DNA from 2 places in the Streptomyces sp. NPDC018964 genome. Region 2 is predicted to be linked to the other one. Evidence: riboswitches for the same ligand, from Rfam matches in the RefSeq annotation. Region 2 holds a riboswitch; the other holds the start of a gene.

Region 1 (4,205 bases), on a different contig from region 2:
TACGCCGACCGGACCGACGCCGGGGCCACCGCCGCCGTGCGGGATGCAGAAGGTCTTGTGCAGGTTCAGGTGCGAGACGTCACCGCCGAAGTGGCCCGGCTTGGCCAGACCCACCAGGGCGTTGAGGTTGGCGCCGTCCACGTACACCTGGCCGCCGGCCTCGTGCACCTCGGCACAGATGTCGGCGACGTGCTCCTCGAACACGCCGTGCGTCGAGGGGTACGTGATCATCAGCACGGCGAGCTCGTCGCGGTGCTGCGCGATCTTCGCCCGCAGGTCCGCGACGTCGATCTCACCGTCGTCGGACGTCTTGACGACGACGACCTTCATGCCGGCCATCACGGCACTGGCGGCGTTGGTGCCGTGCGCGGAGGACGGGATCAGGCAAACGGTGCGCTGCTCGTCGCCGTTGGCCCGGTGGTAGCCGCGTACGGCGAGCAGGCCGGCCAGTTCGCCCTGGGAACCGGCGTTGGGCTGGAGGGACACCTTGTCGTAGCCGGTGACCTCGGCGAGACGCTCCTCCAGCTCGTGGATGAGCGTGAGGTAGCCCCGCGCCTGCTCGGCGGGCACGAAGGGGTGCAGCTGACCGAACTCGGGCCAGGTGACCGGCTCCATCTCGGTGGTCGCGTTGAGCTTCATGGTGCAGGAGCCCAGCGGGATCATGCCGCGGTCCAGCGCGTAGTCGCGGTCGGAGAGCCGGCGCAGGTAGCGCAGCATCGCGGTCTCGGAGCGGTGCTGCCGGAAGACCGGGTGGGTCAGGTACTCGTCGTCGCGCAGCAGGGCGTCCGGCAGTGTGTCCCGCGCGGCCGCGTCCAGCGCCTCGGCGTCGCCGTCGACGCCGAAGGCGCTCCACACGGCGGTCAGCCGCTCCCGGGTGGTGGTCTCGTCGCAGGCGATCGAGACGTGATCGGCGTCGACGAGACGCAGGTTGACGCCGTTGTCACGGGCGGCGGCGACGACCTCGGCGGCCCGCCCGGGGACGCGCACGGTCAGCGTGTCGAAGTAGGAGCCGTGCACGATCTCGGCTCCGCCGGCCCGCAGCCCTTCGGCGAGGACGGTGGCGTACCGGTGGGTGCGCCGGGCGATCAGCCGCAGCCCCTCCGGGCCGTGGTAGACCGCGTACATGCCGGCCATGACGGCGAGCAGCACCTGGGCGGTGCAGATGTTGCTGGTGGCCTTCTCGCGGCGGATGTGCTGCTCACGGGTCTGCAGGGCGAGGCGGTAGGCCTTGTTCCCGTCCGCGTCGACGGAGACGCCGACGAGCCGTCCGGGCAGGCTGCGCGCCATCTTCTCCTGCACGGCCATGTAGCCGGCGTGCGGCCCGCCGAAGCCCATCGGCACACCGAAGCGCTGCGTGGTGCCGACCGCTATGTCCGCGCCCAGCTCACCGGGCGACTTCAGCAGCGTGAGGGCGAGCAGATCGGCGGCGACGGTGACGAGCGCGCCGAGCTCGTGCGCCTGGTCGATCACCGGCTTGATGTCGCGTACGGCGCCGGAGGCGCCCGGGTACTGGATCAGCACGCCGTTGATCTCGCGTCCGGCGACCTCGGCGGGGATGCCCTCGCTCAGGTCGGCGACGACGACCTCGACGCCGGTCGGCTCGGCGCGGGTCTCGATCACGGCGATGGTCTGCGGCAGCGCGTCCACGTCGACCAGGAACAGGCCCTTCTTGTTCTTGCCCATGCGCCGGGACAGCGCCATCGCCTCGGCGGCGGCGGTGCCCTCGTCGAGCAGCGAGGCCCCCGAGGTCGGCAGGCCGGTGAGCTCGGCGACCATGGTCTGGAAGTTCAGCAGCGCCTCGAGCCGGCCCTGGGAGATCTCCGGCTGGTACGGCGTGTACGCCGTGTACCAGGCCGGGTTCTCCATCACGTTGCGCAGGATGACGGGCGGGGTGAAGGTCCCGTAGTACCCGAGCCCGATCATGGAGCCGAGCACCTCGTTGCGGTCGGCCAGCGTGCGCAGCTCGGCCAGCACCTCGGCCTCGCTCCGGGCACCCGGCAGGTCCAGCGCGTCGGCGTTCTTGATCACGTCCGGCACGGCGGCGGCCGTCAGCTCGTCCAGCGAGCCGTAGCCGACCTGGGCGAGCATCTTGGCCCGCGCCTCGTGGTCGGGGCCGATGTGGCGCTGCTCGAAGGGGATTCCCCGTTCGAGCTCGGAGAGCGGAGTGCGAGGAGCGGTCATTGAGGAGGCCTCCTGGTCCGACGACCTTCGAGGGGCACCACGGCGCGGGTGCCCGAACGGCCTCCCCCTCTGTCATCTCGACCTGAGAGCTTCACCGGACGGCCCGAAGGCGCCCGGCTTTCACCGTCGGTGAGAGCGGAAGCCGTCGACACCCGCCCTGCTTTCCAGAGTGACCTCGTCCGTGCGGTACGTGTGCCTGAGAGATTCCGGGGAGGATTTGCTCCTTCGGCGCCCCCGATGGTGTCCGGAGGGCTCTCCCGCACGGGGTCAGCAGCCGTTTGCCAGCGTACCAGCGAGCACCACACCAGAACCTTCGAGTGGCCGTTCAGCCGATTGTGCCGTTTTGTAGTGCTTATGGATGAGTTTGCGACCAGTGGAGGGCCTGTGCAGACCGACATCGATCCGCGCCATCTGATCGGCCGCAAGGCGTTCGACCGCAACGGAACCCGGATCGGCACGATCGACGAGGTCTACCTCGACGACGCCACCGGCATACCGGAGTGGGCGGCGATACGCACCGGCCTGTTCAGCAGGGACGCCTTCGTCCCCCTGGAACCCAGCGAACTCATCGACGGCGCCCTCCACGTCCCCTTCGAACGCGCCCTTATCAAGGACGCCCCCGACTTCGGCGTGGGCCGCCACCTCTCCCCCGAGCAGGAACTCCAGCTCTACCACCACTACGGCCTGGACCTCGCCGCTCCCCCTCCCCTCCCTGACCGCGACTTCGGCAAACTCGCCGAGAACGACAAGTCGGCCTGATCCGCCCGCTCACCCGCCCTCCGCCCGCACTCCTCCGCCGGCCCCCGCGCCCTCGGCCTCCCCGGGTCTTCGGGGCACCAGCGGCAGCGGCTGCGCCGGTTGCAGAGCCGGGTCGTCGACGCGGAAGGTCTTCACCCGGCCCGGCTCCGAGTCGGGTGTCTCGAAGCGCACCGTGACCCGGCCCAGCCCACTGCCCTGCACCCATCCGGGCCCGTGCACGGCGTGCCGTACGTCGTGCCCCGCCGGCCAGCGCCGCTCGGCGGGTGTCTCCGGCTCCGGCGCGGGCGCGGCCTCGGCCTCGGTCTCCTCGTGCGGGAGGTCGTCGGCGGGTACGCCCGCCGCCTGCGCGAACAGGTCCTCCTGCGTGTAGTCGGCCAGCCCGCTGACCCCGACCCCCAGCAACCGCACCCCGCCCGTCGTGTCGACCGAGTCCAGCAGCCGCGCGGCCGCCTCCCGCACCACCGCCGGATCGTCCGTGGGGCCCCGCAGCGTCTCGGACCGGGTGAGGGTCGAGAAGTCGTACCGGCGCACCTTCAGCACGATGGTCCGCCCCGACAGGCCCGCCTCCCGCAGCCTGCGCACGCACCGGTCCGCGAGTCGCCGCACCTCCGTCCCCACCCGCACCCGGTCGTGGATGTCCACGTCGTATGTGTCCTCGACCGAGATCGACTTGGCCTCCCGCTCGGCCACCACGGGCCGCTCGTCCCGGGCGAGCGCCATCGCGAACAGCGCGTGCCCGTGGGCCTTGCCCAGCAGCCGTACGAGCTCGTCCTCCCCGGCCTCGGCGAGCTCGTCGACCGTGTGGATCCCCGCCCGCCGCAGGTGATCACCGGTCGCCGGCCCGACGCCCGGCAGGGTGCGGACCGGCAGCGGCCCCAGCAGGGCCCGCTCCGTGCCCGGCTCGATCAGTACCAGTCCGTCCGGCTTGGCCTGTTCCGAGGCGATCTTCGCCAGCATCTTGGAGGCCGCGAGCCCCACCGACCCGGTGAGTCCCGTGACCGCTCGTATGTCCGCGCGCAGCTTCGCCCCGGCCAGCCGCGCCGACCGCTCGTCCCAGGCCGCGCCGCCGGCCTCCAGGTCCACGAACGCCTCGTCCAGACTCAGCGGCTCCACCAGCGGTGACAGGGCCTTCAACAACCCCATCACCTGCTCGCTGACCGACCGGTAGAGGGCGAACCTCGGCACCAGGTACGCGGCGTTCGGCGCGCGCCGCCGGGCCTGCGCCATGGGCATCGCCGAGTGGACGCCGAAGACCCGTGCCTCGT
Region 2 (4,205 bases):
GACCGGTTCCAGCCGCTGGCGGACAGTTCCTGGGCGGAGGTGACGCAGGGCGCGTAGCCGAAGCCGTCGACCTCCATGTTCGCGTACTGGGCGTCGGGGGAGCCGGCCTGGCCGTGCCAGAGCAGCATCCAGACCTGGCCGGAGGCGGGGGTCGCGAGGGCGCGCAGCAACGCCTCGTACGCGTCGTAACGCCCGGGCGTCACCTGGCGCAGCATGTGCTCGACCTGTCCGGTCGCCGCGGTGCCAGCGCTCACTTGTATCGCCCCTCCGTACCTCGCCAGCGGATGGACCTAGCTTAAGCCGACGCCGTGCGGCGGGCTGCCTGGCTGCGTTGCGGCGAGCTCGCGGAAGAGCTCGGGGCCGCGCGTTGTCCGGCGGGTGCGGGTGCGTCGTGGTCGGTCGCGCCCGCGCGGCGGAGCCGCACGTCGGTACGGTCCCACGCCCAGGGGGGTTACTGCTGGCGCTGGTAGAAGGGGCTGACCTTGGTGCGGAGCCAGTCGCCGACCGGGTCCTGGGCGATGTCCAGGACGATGAGGTTGACCGGCCAGGGGGCGGGGGTGCGGCCGAGGGCCCGGCCCAGGGCGTTCAGGGGGAGGGTGCGGGCGTCGCCCTCCCACTGGGAGAGCTCCACGCCGATGAAGAGGACCGGGTCGGCCGTCTCGATCGCGGCGAGGCAGCGGCGGGCGGTGGTCACCACGCCGAGGGCGTCGAACTCCGCCGAGGCGGCGGCGAGGAAGTCCAGCGGGTCGTCCTGCCAGTCGGGCTCGAACAGCCGGACCCGGCCGCCGGCCGCCGGGCCGTCCAGCAGGGTGCGTCCGGCCCGGCACAGTTCGGCGACGGCCGGCGGCGGCAGCGGGATGCCGACCACGCCGCCGGGGTTCACCGCGATCCCGGCCTGCGGCGGCAGGCCGCGGGCGAACTCCACGGCGGGCGCGACCGTGTACGACAGGTGGGAGCCGACGACCTGGCGGAACTGCTCCTCGGAGCTGAAGACGGGGACGTAGGCCTGGCCGTCGATCTCCAGCGTGGGCAGGTCCAGCGGGCCGCTGTCCGGGCCGCCGCCGTTCGGCAGCGGGACCCAGACGAAGCTGCGGCCCAGCACCTCGACGATCCTGCCGCCCGCCGAGGGGACGCCCAGGGAGGCGGAGAGCACCTCCTCCAGCTCGTTGCCGGGCCATCCGCCGTGCGGATGGGGGTGCGCCTGTGCCGGGAAGTCCGCCGGGAAGTCCATCTGCCTACCGCCTGCTGCCTGAAGCCACTGCTGTGGCTGGAAAGGCTATCCGGTCAGCCCGTGAAGCCGACCCGGTGCAGCGTGTCCGCCGCGTCCCGGTCGATCAGGACGGCCGAACCGCAGCCCGCCGGCAGGGCGCCCCGCTCCACCGCGCGCAGCAGCCGCTCGCTCGCCGCGCGGTGCCGCAGGAACGCGTAGCGCGAGACGCCGCGCCCGCGTTCGCGCTGGCCGGCCAGGGCCTGCTGCGGGGTGACGTCGAGCAGCAGCAGGTGCAGGCTCGCGCCCCGGCGGCGGGCCTCGCGGGCCAGCCAGCGGCGCACCCAGGCCTGCGTACCGCAGTCGTGCACGACGACCGGCCCGCCGGTGCGCAGCACGCGGCGCAGCCCGGCGTAGTGGGCGAGGCGGACCAGCGGGCGGTACACCGCGTACGGCAGCAGGCGCGGCATGCGGCGGTCCCAGCGGTCCCGGGTGTCCTGGGAGTCGACACGGGTGCCGCGCACCGTGCGCCGCATCAGCGTGGACTTGCCGCTGCCGGGCAGCCCGGTGACCACGACGAGGTCCCGGGGTCCGAAGAGCAGTGCGCGCGGGCTGCGGCCGGCCCGCGCGCGCAGATCGCGGACGACGGGCGCCGGCAGCGCGCCGCGGGCCCCCCGGGCCCGGGCGGCCGGCTGCTGGGGCAGCGTGACGCCCGTGGTGGTGGCGCACGCCGTGGTCCTGTTCACCGTGATCGTCCTCCCCTGGGGCCGGGTACGAGTACCGATCCCCGCCGAGTGTAAAGAGAAGGTAATGCCGGATGTCTGTCGTTTCCGTCCGTTTCTCGAAACAGGCGTGTCACAGCCCCCTGTGACGGCGCCCGTACACCCGGTGCACCCCCTGTGAAGGGTCCCCCTGCCGCGGCCCCGCGATGCGTGCAATGATGTGCGCGCCAACTGCATACCGGCCGTTTGAATCCGCGCGGGAGAGTCCCCGGCACCGTTTGCCGCCGGGGCGCCGAAGGAGCAAGTCCCTCCCTTGAATCTCTCAGGCCCCGTTACCGCGCGGGCGAGGCACATCTGAAAAGCGGGCCGCCGAAGGGCATGCAGCAGTGCTCCGGCGGCTCCACCCAAGGTGCAAGCCAGGACACCCCCGCGGGGCGGTCATGGCGAACCTCTCAGGTTCCGATGACAGATGGGGAGGAAACGCCCTCGCCGCCCGTCATGCTTTGGGAGACCGACCGATGAGCAGTACCGAACCCCGCCGGACCGCGCTCGACGCCCTGCACCGCTCGCTCGGTGCGACGATGACCGACTTCGCCGGCTGGGACATGCCGCTGCGCTACGGCTCCGAGCGCGACGAGCACAACGCCGTCCGCACCGGGGCCGGCCTCTTCGACCTCTCGCACATGGGCGAGATCACCGTCACCGGGCCGGGGGCCGCCGCGCTGCTGGACTTCGCGCTGGTCGGCGACATCGGCGGCGTGAAGCCCGGCCGCGCCCGCTACACCATGATCTGCCGCGAGGACGGCGGCATCCTGGACGACCTGATCGTCTACCGGCTGGACGACACCGAGTACATGGTGGTCGCCAACGCCTCCAACGCGCAGACCGTGCTCGACGCGCTCGTCGAGCGCTCGGCCGGCTTCGACGCCGACGTCCGCGACGACCGCGACGCGTACGCGCTGCTGGCCGTGCAGGGCCCCGAGTCCCCCGGCATCCTCGCCTCGCTCACCGACGCCGACCTGGACGGCCTGAAGTACTACGCCGGTCTGCCCGGCACGGTCGCCGGTGTGCCCGCGCTCATCGCCCGTACCGGCTACACCGGCGAGGACGGCTTCGAGCTGTTCGTGAAGCCCGAGCACGCGGTCGAGCTGTGGCAGGCGCTGACCAAGGCGGGCGAGGGCGCGGGCCTGGTCCCCTGCGGGCTGTCCTGCCGGGACACGCTCCGCCTGGAGGCCGGCATGCCGCTGTACGGGCACGAGCTGACCACCGGCCTCACGCCCTTCGACGCCGGTCTCGGCCGGGTGGTGAAGTTCGAGAAGGAGGGCGACTTCGTGGGCCGTGCGGCGCTCGCCGAGGCCGCCGGGCGCGCCGCCTCCGAGCCGCCCCGCGTCCTGGTCGGCCTGGTCGCCGAGGGCCGCCGGGTCCCGCGCGCCGGGTACGCGGTCGTGGCCGGCGGCGAGGTGATCGGCGAGGTCACCTCCGGCGCCCCCTCCCCCACGCTGGGCAAGCCGATCGCGATGGCGTACGTCGACGCCGCCCACGCGGCGCCCGGCACCGAGGGCGTCGGCGTGGACATCCGCGGCAGCCACGAGCCGTACCAGGTCGTGGCGCTGCCGTTCTACAAGCGGCGGAAGTGACACCGTCACAGACGGCTCCCACGCGCGCCGGTGAGCACGTCGTGCCTGCTCACCGACGCGCCGCACGCAATCCCCCCAGTCATCCGCAGTCCCCCCGTACAGGAGAATCCAGGTCATGAGCAACCCCACGCAGCTGCGTTACAGCAAGGAGCACGAGTGGCTGTCGGCCGCCGAGGACGGCGTGTCGACGGTCGGTATCACGGAGCACGCGGCCAACGCGCTCGGAGACGTGGTCTTCGTCCAGCTCCCCGAGGTCGGTGACAGCGTGACCGCGGGCGAGACCTGCGGCGAGCTGGAGTCGACCAAGTCGGTCAGCGACCTGTACTCCCCGGTCACCGGTGAGGTCACCGAGGTCAACGAGGACGTGGTGAACGACCCGTCGCTGGTGAACTCCGCCCCCTTCGAGGGCGGCTGGCTGTTCAAGGTGCGGGTCACCGACGAGCCGGCCGACCTGCTCTCCGCCGCCGAGTACGACGCCGAGATCGCCGGCTGAGGAGTCCGTAGCCGCATGTCCGTTCTGAACACGCCCCTGCACGAGCTCGACCCCGCCGTGGCCGCCGCGGTCGACGCCGAGCTGCACCGCCAGCAGTCCACCCTCGAGATGATCGCCTCGGAGAACTTCGCCCCGGTCGCGGTCAT

Evidence for each region. Region 2 has a riboswitch for glycine ahead of gcvT (glycine cleavage system aminomethyltransferase GcvT). Riboswitches for the same ligand answer to the same signal wherever they lie in the genome.
Region 1: it holds a riboswitch for glycine, as region 2 does, so the genes downstream of both, gcvP (aminomethyl-transferring glycine dehydrogenase) here and gcvT (glycine cleavage system aminomethyltransferase GcvT) in region 2, are expected to answer to the same signal.

Annotation. Positions count from the first base shown of each region.
Region 1 is NZ_JBIRYZ010000001.1:596,211-600,415, forward strand. Features, by position in the region: gene gcvP (aminomethyl-transferring glycine dehydrogenase) at 1-2,181, opposite strand, end outside; glycine riboswitch at 2,356-2,451, opposite strand; gene ACH5AO_RS02715 (PRC-barrel domain-containing protein) at 2,566-2,940, shown strand; gene ACH5AO_RS02720 (DNA polymerase IV) at 2,950-4,205, opposite strand, start outside.
Region 2 is NZ_JBIRYZ010000028.1:48,756-52,960, forward strand. Features, by position in the region: gene ACH5AO_RS32290 (enhanced serine sensitivity protein SseB C-terminal domain-containing protein) at 1-215, opposite strand, end outside; gene ACH5AO_RS32295 (enhanced serine sensitivity protein SseB) at 452-1,231, opposite strand; gene ACH5AO_RS32300 (AAA family ATPase) at 1,285-1,953, opposite strand; glycine riboswitch at 2,177-2,277, shown strand; gene gcvT (glycine cleavage system aminomethyltransferase GcvT) at 2,448-3,566, shown strand; gene gcvH (glycine cleavage system protein GcvH) at 3,682-4,059, shown strand; gene glyA (serine hydroxymethyltransferase) at 4,075-4,205, shown strand, end outside.